Regions from separate parts of the Pseudomonas trutticola BRTCR10 genome, predicted to be linked through region 1. Evidence: predicted binding sites of a transcription regulator. Region 1 holds the regulator's gene; the other holds the start of a gene.

Region 1 (8,648 bases):
CAGGTCTACGGCACGCTCAACGGTATCAACGCCAAAGATCCGGCTTTCGGCCTGGAGGCGGTGTGGATCGAAATCAGCCAGCGTGCCCAGGCACAATCCCTCGGTTACACGGTGGTGGATGCCAGTACCGTGGTCGCGACCCACTTGAACCAGATTTTGTACAAGCACTCCAGCGAGCTGATTGGCCACGAAGAAGTCCAGCAACTCATGCAATTGCTGGCCAAAAGCTCGCCGAAACTGGCCGAAGAGCTGGTGCCGGGCGTGGTCACGTTGTCGCAGTTGCTCAAAGTGCTGCAAGCGTTGCTGGCCGAACACGTGCCGGTGCGCGATATCCGCAGCATCGCCGAAGCCATCGCCAACAACGCCGCGAAGAGTCAAGATACCGCCGCGCTGGTGGCTGCCGTGCGGGTCGGCGTATCTCGCGCCATCGTCCAAAGCATTGTAGGCACTGACTCCGAGCTGCCTGTGATCACCTTGGAACCAAGGTTGGAACAAATATTGCTCAATAGTCTGCAGAAGGCAGGACAAGGCTCGGAAGAGGGCGTTCTGCTGGAGCCAAGCATGGCCGAGAAGCTGCAACGGTCGCTCATCGAAGCGGCGCAGCGTCAGGAAATGCAAGGTCAGCCGGTGATCCTGTTGGTAGCAGGCCCGATCCGCGCGATGCTTTCGCGTTTCGGCCGCCTCGCGGTCCCGGGGCTACACGTGCTGGCCTACCAGGAAATACCGGACAACAAGCAAGTGACCATCGTTGCGACAGTAGGGCCCAACGGCTGAGGTAGTGGTTTATGCAAGTTAAGCGTTTCTTTGCCGCCGATATGCGTCAGGCCATGAAGCTGGTTCGTGATGAGCTGGGCGCTGATGCCGCCATCATTGGCAATCGCCGCATTGCCGGCGGTGTCGAGTTGACGGCGGCACTGGATTACAAATTGTCGGCGCTGGCGCCACGGGTTCCGAATATGGAACTCGAAGACGAGCTGCGCAAGACCCAGTCGCGCATCGTTACCGCCCAGGCCGAACTGAGCCTGCGTGGCGAAGCCGATGGCAATAGCAATCGCCAGATTTTCGCCGGGCTGCCGTTGACCGCTGGCCTGCCGCTGACTGCCGCTGAGCCGCTGAGCGAGCCGACTTACGCCGCCCCGGCGCGTCCGGCCCCGGCGCCTGCGCAGTCCTCCGGCGGCGTGGATCCGCGTGCGCTGGATTCGATGCGTTTTGAATTGAACAGCCTGCGCGAGCTGATGGAAGTCCAGCTCGGCACGCTCGCCTGGAATCAGCTGCAAGGCAGCCGTCCGGCGCAAGCCAACCTGTATCGCCGTCTGCAGCGGATCGGCCTGTCCGGCCCGCTGTCGCGCGACCTGCTGGCGATGATCACCGATATTGAAGAACCTCGTCAGGCCTGGCGCATGTTGCTCGCGCATCTGGCGCGGATGATTGCCGTACCGGAAGTCGAGCCGCTGGAAGAGGGCGGTGTGATTGCCATGGTCGGCCCCGCCGGTATGGGCAAGACCACCACGCTGGCCAAACTGGCGGCCCGTTATGTGCTCAAGTACGGCGCGCAGAATGTGGCGCTGGTGAGCATGGACAGTTTCCGTATCGGCGCTCAGGAACAACTGAAGACCCTCGGTCGCATCCTCAATGTGCCGGTGACCCACGTCGATCCGGGCCAGTCGCTGGTGCAGGCGCTGGATCCTCTGCTGCGCAAACGCGTGGTGCTGATCGATACCGCCGGCCTGCAAGCCAGCGACCCAGCTCTGCGCATGCAGCTCGAAAGCCTGGCCGGGCGTGGCATCCGTGCAAAAAATTATCTCGTGCTGGCAACCACCAGCCAGAAACAGGTTCTAACCGCCGCTTATCACAGTTACAAGCGTTGCGGGCTCGCCGGCTGCATCCTGACTAAACTGGATGAAACGGCCAGCCTTGGCGAAGTGTTGAGCCTGGCGATCAGTCATGAATTGCCGGTCGCGTATCTGACCGATGGCCCACGGATTCCGGATGATCTGCATCTGCCGCGCCGTCATCAACTGGTCAGCCGCGCCGTCAGCGTGCAAATGCAGGAAGAACCCAGCGAAGAAGCCATGGCCGACATGTTCGCTGATATCTATCACAGCCCGACCAAGCAGGTTGGCTGAGGTAATCATGAACAGTTTTTGTACCTACATCGATGGTCTGCCATGCATTGTTCCGGTTGTGAACGCGCAGCCAGTAATGTGGCCTCCGTCTATGCAAGACAAGGTAAAGAAATAACATGGGCAGCATGCATCCCGTACAGGTGATCGCGGTGACCGGCGGCAAAGGTGGCGTCGGCAAGACTAACGTGTCAGTGAACTTGTCTCTGGCGCTGGCAGAGCTTGGCCGTCGGGTCATGCTGCTGGACGCCGATCTGGGGCTGGCGAACGTCGACGTTCTGCTGGGCCTGACGCCCAAACGTACCCTGGCCGACGTGATCGAAGGCCGCTGCGAATTGCGCGACGTGCTGTTGCAGGGGCCCGGCGGGATCCGCATCGTGCCGGCCGCGTCCGGCACCCAAAGCATGGTTCACCTGAGCCCGGCGCAACATGCCGGTCTGATTCAGGCCTTCAGTGACATCGGCGACAATCTCGATGTACTGGTGATCGACACCGCTGCGGGTATTGGTGACTCGGTAGTCAGTTTTGTTCGCGCAGCCCAGGAAGTGTTGCTGGTGGTTTGCGACGAGCCGACCTCGATCACTGATGCCTACGCACTGATCAAACTGCTCAACCGCGATTACGGCATGAACCGCTTCCGCGTCCTCGCCAACATGGCGCAGAGCCCGCAAGAAGGTCGCAACCTGTTCGCCAAGTTGACCAAGGTCACGGATCGCTTCCTTGATGTGGCCCTACAATACGTCGGCGCCGTGCCCTACGACGAAAGCGTGCGCAAGGCAGTGCAGAAGCAGCGAGCGGTCTATGAAGCTTTCCCGCGTTCCAAGTGCGCGCTGGCGTTCAAGGCGATCGCGCAGAAGGTCGATACCTGGCCACTGCCTGCCAACCCGCGCGGCCACCTTGAGTTTTTCGTCGAGCGCCTCGTGCAGCAAACGGCAGGGCCTGTGTTATGACCGCCAGCGGTATGAACTACTACAAGAAGTCGGCACGTGACGCGCAGTACGAGTTGATCGAGCGTTACGCGCCACTGGTCAAACGCATCGCCTACCACCTGCTGGCGCGATTGCCGGCCAGTGTGCAGGTCGAGGATCTGATTCAGGCCGGGATGATTGGCCTGCTCGAAGTCTCGACCAAATACGACGCCAGTAAAGGCGCCAGTTTCGAAACGTACGCGGGCATTCGAATCCGCGGCGCGATGCTCGACGAAGTGCGCAAAGGGGACTGGGCACCACGCTCGGTTCACCGCAACACCCGTATGGTCAGCGACGCAATTCGGGCAATTGAAGCTAAAACCGGCCGTGATGCTAAAGATCACGAGGTTGCGGCCGAACTCCAATTGAGTCTCGACGATTACTACGGGATTTTGAATGACACCCTGGGCAGCCGCTTGTTCAGTTTCGACGACCTCTTGCAGGACGGCGAACACGAAGGGCTGCACGAGGATGGCGCCAGTGCTCATCTTGAGCCGTCACGCGATCTGGAAGATGAACGCTTCCAGGCGGCGCTGGCGGACGCGATTGCCAATTTGCCGGAGCGTGAGCGACTGGTGTTGGCGCTGTACTACGACGAAGAGCTGAACCTCAAGGAGATCGGTGAAGTCCTTGGCGTCAGTGAATCGCGGGTCAGCCAGTTACACAGCCAGTGCGCGGCCCGTTTGCGGGGGCGTTTGGGGGAGTGGCGAGCGCGCTGAAGGCAGTGTGGGGACACTGCGAACGAGGCTGGTGCGGTGATGAACGGCACCGGTCTTGCTCTGTTGTGCTCCAGACAGTCTTCGAGTGCTGCGCCGATTGATTGAAGTGGCGCGCCCAGGTGCTGGGCGCGTTTAAGACTGCTTGGAGGTCGAATTGAACAAAGACATGAAAATCCTCATCGTTGATGACTTCTCAACGATGCGGCGGATCATCAAGAACCTGCTGCGCGATCTTGGGTTCACCAACACCGTCGAGGCCGACGATGGCACTACCGCCATTCCGGTGCTCAACAGCGGCAGCATCGACTTTCTGGTAACAGACTGGAACATGCCGGGCATGACCGGTATCGACCTGCTGCGCCACGTGCGTGCCGATGAAAAACTCAAGCATCTGCCCGTGCTGATGGTGACCGCTGAAGCCAAGCGCGAGCAAATCATCGAGGCCGCTCAGGCCGGTGTGAACGGCTACGTGGTCAAACCTTTCACGGCTCAGGCGTTGAAAGACAAAATCGAGAAGATTTTCGAACGCATCGGCTGATGACGCGCGGGGGAGCTATGGAGCATAACGAATCTTCACAGGGCGATTTCGAGTCGACCCTGAAAAAACACGCGGTCGAACTGGTCGAGAGCCTTGAAAAAGGCAGGTTCGGCGACGCTGTGCAACTGATCCATGAGCTCAATCAGACCCGTGACCGTGGCCTGTATCAGGAAGTCGGCAAGCTCACACGTGAACTGCACAGTGCGATCGTCAACTTCCAGATCGATCCGCACATGCCGCAGGCTGAGGAAGTGTCGCAAATCACCGACGCCACCGAACGCCTGGGCTATGTGGTCAAGCTGACAGAAGCCGCGGCCAACCGCACCATGGATCTGGTGGAAAGCGCCACGCCGGTGGTCAATGGTCTGGCTGAAGAAGCCCAGGCCTTGAGTACCGACTGGGGGCGTTTCATGCGTCGTGAAGTCGGAGCTGAAGAGTTCCGCGAACTGGCGCGCCGGGTCGACGGTTTTCTGTCACGCAGCAGCACGGACAACCGTGCGGTGTCGAGCAATCTGAACGACATCCTGCTGGCTCAGGATTACCAGGACCTTACCGGTCAAGTGATCAAGCGTGTGACCCAACTGGTCACCGAAGTCGAAAGCAATTTGCTCAAACTCGTGCTCATGGCCAGTCAGGTCGACCGCTTTGCGGGCATCGAACATGACCGTGCAGCGATGCTTGCAGAAAAAGATCCACAAAAACATCTCTCGCAGGGTGAAGGTCCGCAGATTCATGCCGATAAACGAGAAGACGTTGTGTCCGGTCAGGACGATGTGGACGATTTGTTATCCAGCCTCGGATTCTAGAGTTTTGGAATTTTAGGTTTTTTGGGTTTTTAGACCTGTAGGAGCACCCCATTAATGAGCTTCGGCGCCGATGAAGAGATCCTTCAGGATTTCCTGGTTGAGGCCGGCGAGATTCTTGAGCAACTGTCCGAGCAACTGGTCGAGCTGGAAAGCCGTCCGGATGACGCAGATTTGCTCAACGCAATTTTTCGCGGTTTCCACACTGTAAAAGGGGGCGCCGGCTTCCTTCAGCTCAACGAGCTGGTGGAGTGCTGTCACATCGCCGAAAACGTGTTCGACATCCTGCGTAAGGGTGAGCGTCGCGTTGATGCAGAACTGATGGACGTTGTCCTCGAAGCACTGGACGCGGTGAACAGCATGTTCAGCGAAGTCCGCGAGCGTGCACCGATCACCGCCGCCACGCCGGAACTGCTGGCAGCGCTGGCGCGTCTGGCCGAGCCGCAATCGGCGGATCAAGCCCCGGCTTCGCCAGTGGCCGAGATGATCGAAGAGCTGGTCGTCGAAGGCGACTCGGGCGACATCACCGATAACGAATTTGAACAGCTGCTGGACTCGCTGAACGCCGTCAAGGCCGAAGCCGAAGCCCCGGTGGCGGCTGCGCCTGCGCAAACTGCCGAAGAGGCAGCCAGCGATGAAATCACTGACGCCGAGTTCGAATCACTGCTCGATCAGTTGCACGGTAAAGGTCAATTTGCAGCTGACGCAGTCGCGCCGGCGGCAGCCAAACCTGCAGCGCCGGCAGCAGGCGACAGCTCGGACATCACCGACGACGAATTCGAAGCACTGCTTGATCAGTTGCACGGCAAAGGCAACTTCGCCGTCGAAGCGCTGGAGTCGGCGATTGCCTCGGCCCCTGCGCCTGCCGCACCGGCGGCCGCCGCTGCCGGTAGCGATCTGATCAGCGATCACGAATTCGAATCGCTGCTCGACGAATTGCACGGTAAAGGCAAGTTCACTGAAGTCGGCGCCGCTGCTGCCGGCTCCGCTTCGACAGTCGCCACGCCGCCTGCGAAAGCACCGGCTGCTGCTGCTGCGCCGAAGCCTGCCGCCAAGCCTGAACCGAAAGCCGAAGCGCCAAAACCGGCTGCCGCTGCTGCACCGGCTCCGGCCCGTGCTGCCGCTGCACCGCCACCGGAAAAACCGGCGAGCGAAGCCGAGACCACCGTGCGGGTCGACACCGCACGTCTCGACGAAATCATGAACATGGTCGGCGAGCTGGTACTGGTGCGTAACCGCCTGGTGCGCCTGGGTCTCAACAGCGGCGACGAAGCCATGCAAAAGGCCGTGTCGAACCTCGACGTGGTCACGGCTGACTTGCAGACCGCGGTGATGAAGACCCGGATGCAGCCGATCAAGAAGGTCTTCGGGCGCTTCCCGCGTCTGGTTCGCGACCTCGCGCGTCAGCTGAAGAAAGAGATCAATCTGGAGCTGGTGGGTGAAGAAACCGACCTCGACAAAAACCTTGTCGAGGCTCTGGCCGACCCGCTGGTCCACTTGGTGCGCAACGCCGTCGACCACGGTATCGAGTCGCCGGAAGAACGCGAAGCGTCGGGCAAGGCCCGTGGTGGTCGCGTGGTGCTGGCAGCCGAACAGGAAGGCGACCACATCCTGCTGTCGATCTCCGATGACGGCAAAGGCATGGACCCGAACGTCCTGCGTTCGATCGCGGTAAAACGCGGTGTGATGGACAAGGACGCGGCCGATCGCCTGAGCGATACCGAGTGCTACAACCTGATTTTCGCCCCGGGTTTCTCGACCAAGACCGAGATCTCCGACGTGTCCGGCCGTGGTGTCGGCATGGACGTGGTGAAGACCAAGATTTCCCAGCTCAACGGTTCGATCAACATCTACTCGACCAAGGGCCAGGGTTCGAAGATCGTCATCAAGGTGCCGCTGACGCTCGCGATCATGCCGACCCTGATGGTCATGCTCGGCAACCAGGCGTTTGCGTTCCCGTTGGTCAACGTCAACGAAATCTTCCACCTCGACCTGTCGACCACCAACGTCGTGGACGGCCAGGAAGTGGTGATCGTGCGGGACAAGGCCTTGCCTTTGTTCTACCTCAAGCGCTGGCTGGTCAGCTCCGCCGCTCATGAAGAACAGCGCGAAGGCCATGTGGTGATCCTGTCGGTGGGCACTCAGCGGATCGGCTTCGTCGTCGATCAACTGGTTGGCCAGGAAGAAGTGGTCATCAAGCCATTGGGCAAAATGCTGCAAGGGACTCCGGGCATGTCCGGCGCCACCATCACCGGTGACGGCCGCATTGCACTGATTCTCGATGTTCCAAGCATGCTCAAGCGTTACGCCGCACGGCGTATTTGAATCCGGGGCGGCGGGGCGACAACGTCCCGCTGCGCCTAATGGAGTGTTTATGGCAGTCAAAGTCCTGGTGGTGGACGATTCGGGTTTTTTCCGCCGCCGCGTCTCGGAAATTCTTTCAGCGGATCCGAGCATCCAGGTGGTCGGTACGGCCACCAACGGTAAAGAGGCGATTGATCAGGCCCTGGCCCTCAAGCCAGACGTGATCACCATGGACTACGAGATGCCGATGATGGACGGCATCACGGCCGTGCGGCACATCATGCAGCGCTGCCCGACCCCGGTGTTGATGTTCTCCTCGCTGACCCATGAAGGCGCTCGGGTAACCCTCGATGCGCTGGATGCCGGTGCGGTGGATTTCCTGCCGAAGAATTTTGAAGACATCTCGCGTAACCCGGAGAAGGTCAAGCAACTGCTGTGCGAGAAGGTGCATAGCATCTCGCGCAGTAACCGTCGTTTCAGTGCCTACAGTGCGCCTGCTCCGGTAGCTGCGCCTGCACCGACGCCTGCTCCGGCAGCATCGAGCTTCAGCAGCCACAGCACCAGCGCCCCGGTACGTCCGGCACCCGCTCCGACGCCAACGCGCGCGCCGGCTGCCAGCGCTTCGTCGCCGGCACCGAAACGCAAAGCCTACAAACTGGTTGCCATCGGTACCTCGACGGGCGGTCCGGTTGCCCTGCAACGCGTGTTGACGCAGTTGCCGGCCAACTTCCCGGCGCCGATCGTGCTGATCCAGCACATGCCGGCAGCGTTCACCAAGGCCTTCGCTGAACGTCTGGACAAGCTCTGCCGCATCAGTGTCAAGGAAGCCGAGGATGGCGACATCCTGCGTCCGGGCCTGGCGTTGCTGGCCCCGGGTGGCAAGCAAATGATGATCGACGGCCGTGGCGCGGTGAAAATCCTCCCGGGCGACGAGCGTCTGAACTACAAGCCGTGCGTGGACATCACGTTCGGTTCGGCGGCGAAATCCTACGGTGACAAAGTTCTGGCGGTCGTGTTGACCGGCATGGGCGCCGACGGTCGTGAAGGCGCACGCCTGCTCAAGCAGGGCGGCAGCTCGGTGTGGGCACAGGACGAAGCCAGCTGCGTGATCTACGGCATGCCGATGGCCATCGTCAAAGCCGACCTCGCGGATGCGGTGTACGGTCTGGACGACATCGGCAAGCACATCGTCG
Region 2 (3,197 bases), 310 kb from region 1:
GCGACCGGTCAAGCGGTTGGCTTCCTGGGTCGCGTCAGCGGTGCGCTGTACGTGGCTGGCCACTTCCTGCGTCGTTGCGGCCATCTGGTTGACGGCGGTGGCGACCTGTTCGGTTTCCACGCGTTGACGTTCCAGGCCGGTCGAGCTGCTGTGTGCCAAGGCGTCGGACTGCTTGGCCTGATCGGTCAGGTGTTCCGCAGTGTCCTGCAGACGGGTCAGGCAGGTTTTCAGGCGCGCTTCCTGGCTGAGGATCGACATTTCCAGACGCGCTTGGGCGCCACGGCTGTCGGTGTACATCTGCGCGATCAGCGGGTCGGACGTGGTCTGCTCGGCCAGGCGCAGCAGGCGTTTGAGCCCACGTTGCTGCCATTGCAGGCCCATCAGGCCCAACGGCACCGACAGACCCGCCGCCAGAGCAAAGCCCCAGTGCGAGTTCAGCGTCGCGCCGATCACGAAGCTCAGTTGGCTGACCAGAATGAACGGCAGCCAGTCTTGCAGCACCGGTAGCCATTTATCGCTGGAAGGGATTGCCGACTTGCCTTGGTTGATGCGTTGGTAGAGCGCTTCGGCGCGGCGGATCTGTTCGGCGGTGGGTTTGATCCGCACCGACTCGTAACCGACCACCTGATTGCCGTCGAACACTGGCGTTACATAGGCGTTAACCCAGTAATGATCACCGGTCTTGCAGCGATTCTTGACAATGCCCATCCATGGCAAGCCTTGTTTCAGTGTGCCCCACATGTGCGAAAACACCGCAGCCGGGACGTCGGGGTGACGAACCAGGTTGTGCGGCGCACGGATCAGCTCCTCACGCGAAAACCCGCTGATCTCGACGAAGGCGTCGTTGCAGTAGGTGATCACGCCCTTGGCGTCGGTTGTGGAAATCAACCGCTGCTGAGCCGGGAAAGTCCGTTCGCGTTGTGTAATGGGCTGGTTGTTACGCATGGTTTTTCAATCCGCAAGGCTTTGAAAGGTTGTCGGCGGTGGCAGGAAATTGTTGAATTTTTCTTTCAGTAATCAGTACGGCGTCGCAAAACGGGCCTTGCTTCAACCCGCCAGCATCGGATAGGTGAACAGTGCGAAATGCAGCAGGTTCAGCCCGAAGTGCGTGGCGATTGCTGCGCCGAGTCCGCCAAAACGGTAGGCCAGACCATAGCCGACACCTGCCAGACCCGCCAGCAACACCCACGTCCAGCCCGCACCGATGTGCGCCAGCCCGAACAGCGACGAGGCCAGCAGCAGGGCAAGATTTTCGCCATAGGGCAGATCTTTGAAACGCCGGCTCAGGCCGCCCTGTATATAGCCGCGAAACAGCGCTTCCTCGACCAGGGTCACCAGCAGCAGATTGTTCAGCACCCACAGCCACGCCTGATCCGGCCACTTCGGTGCCCAGGCGATCACGCCCAGCAACAACGCGCCGCCGAGGGCGAGGATCACACTCAAGGTCAGGGCGAGGGCGGTGGCGTAGACCGTCAGGCGCAGCGAGCGCCGGGCGACAATCCATGGGCAGACCAGCAACAGCCAGAAACCAATCAGCGGTTTGTCTTGATTGAGGTACATCGAGAACGGCACGGCGTTGTCAGTGAAACGTTGCGGATCAATGGCGCGACCGTTGTAGAACCCTGGCAGCCAGTGCAGGGCCAGCGCCAAAGCCAGCACGATGAACAGGCCGTGGCCGAGATAACGCGCAAACGGCACGTGTTGCTGGCGTACGGCGAAACCGGCCATCAATAGCAGCCCGATAGAGATCAGTGCGAGCCAGCCGAGTTGACCGTAGCTCAGCGCCAAACCGTAGCCGAGGCCGAGAAGTGCCAGATAGAGCCATGGCAGAGACTTCATGGAGGGTCCTTGTGCAGATTTTGTGGAAGGGCTTTCTACACGGACGAGCGGCGGGGGACAAGTCAAGGTGCGGCGAGAAACGGGGACAGTCCACAACCTCTGGCCGACCCGATACCTGTGGGAGCTGGCTTGCCAGCGATGACGATTGCACAGCCGAAATCGTCATCGGCTGATTCACCGCTATCGCTGGCAAGCCAGCTCCCACAAGGTTTTGTTTTTGGCTGAGGGATCAGCGCAGGTTGAGTTTTGCCGCCGCGCGCTCAGTGATTTCCGTGCGCAGCTTCAGTGATGGCGCGGCACGCAGGCGGGCTTCATCGACAATCGCGTTCGGTGCCGTTTCCGGGCTGCCCGAATGGAACGGCGGCGCCGGCGCATATTCCAGCTGCAACTGCACCAGTTGCGCCGTGTCGGCATCGAACAGTTCAGCCGCCAACACCAGCGCAAAATCGATTCCTGCGGTAATCCCGCCACCGGTAAACAGATTGCCGTCACGCACCACCCGATCCTTCACCGCAATCGCGCCCAGTGTCGGCAGCAGATCGTGATATGCCCAATGCGTAGTCGCCCGTTTGCCTTGCAGCAGACCCGCCGCGCCGAGCACCAGCGACCCGGTGCACACCGACGTCACGTAACGCGCTTGCGCAGCCTGACGTTTGATGAAATCCAGCGTCTGAGCATCCTCCATCAAAGGACCGACGCCGCCACCGCCGGGCACACAGATCACATCCAGATCCGGGCAATCCTCGAACGTTGTGGTCGGTTTCAGCAGCAGCCCGGTGCTGGCCGTGACCGGCATCAGATCCTTCCAGATCAGATGCACCTGCACGCCCGGCAGCGAGGCGAGCACGTCGTACGGCCCGGTCAGGTCAAGTTGCTGAACCTGTGGAAACAACAGAAAACCGATCTGCAGCGTCATCGTTCTTGCTCCATGAAAAGGGGTGGACGGCTTCACTGTAGGCGCGTAGGTTCTGGCGTATACGCCAATAACCCCACGAATTACGCCAAATGCCCAAAGCCATCCACGTACTCGCGTTTGCCAACATGCAGATCCTCGACGTCACCGGGCCGTTGCAGGTATTTTCTTCGGCCAATGACCTCTGCCGTCAGCGCGGATTGCCCATTCCGTATGCGCCGAGCGTGATTGCCAGCGGCGGCGGGGCGGTGATGTCCTCGGCCGGTCTGGCGGTGTTGGCCGAGCCGTTGCCCGAAGCGCCCAGCGACACGTTGATCATCGCCGGTGGCTGGGGCATTTATCCGGCGGCGGAAGATGTGCCGCTGGTGGATTGGGTGCGCGAGCATGCCGGCAAATGCCGGCGCGTGGCTTCGGTATGTACCGGCGCATTTTTGCTCGCCGCCAG

Evidence for each region. The regulator FliA, encoded in region 1, starts transcription of late flagellar genes. The targets are predictions, from matches to a motif close to CTAAAGTTTNNNNNNNNNNNGCCGNTAA.
Region 2: a site for FliA is predicted at 975-1,002, ahead of ACVVH8_RS09765 (methyl-accepting chemotaxis protein). Genes of this name have one in related genera too.

The regions. Positions count from the first base shown of each region.
Region 1 covers NZ_CM149552.1:1,858,581-1,867,228, forward strand. The annotation lists gene flhA (flagellar biosynthesis protein FlhA) at 1-774, shown strand, start outside; gene flhF (flagellar biosynthesis protein FlhF) at 786-2,126, shown strand; gene fleN (flagellar synthesis regulator FleN) at 2,243-3,073, shown strand; gene fliA (RNA polymerase sigma factor FliA) at 3,070-3,810, shown strand; gene ACVVH8_RS08330 (chemotaxis response regulator CheY) at 3,977-4,348, shown strand; gene ACVVH8_RS08335 (protein phosphatase CheZ) at 4,366-5,154, shown strand; gene ACVVH8_RS08340 (chemotaxis protein CheA) at 5,209-7,476, shown strand; gene ACVVH8_RS08345 (chemotaxis-specific protein-glutamate methyltransferase CheB) at 7,526-8,648, shown strand, end outside.
Region 2 covers NZ_CM149552.1:2,173,404-2,176,600, forward strand. The annotation lists gene ACVVH8_RS09765 (methyl-accepting chemotaxis protein) at 1-945, opposite strand, end outside; gene ACVVH8_RS09770 (lysostaphin resistance A-like protein) at 1,048-1,839, opposite strand; gene inhA (isonitrile hydratase) at 2,069-2,755, opposite strand; gene ACVVH8_RS09780 (GlxA family transcriptional regulator) at 2,845-3,197, shown strand, end outside.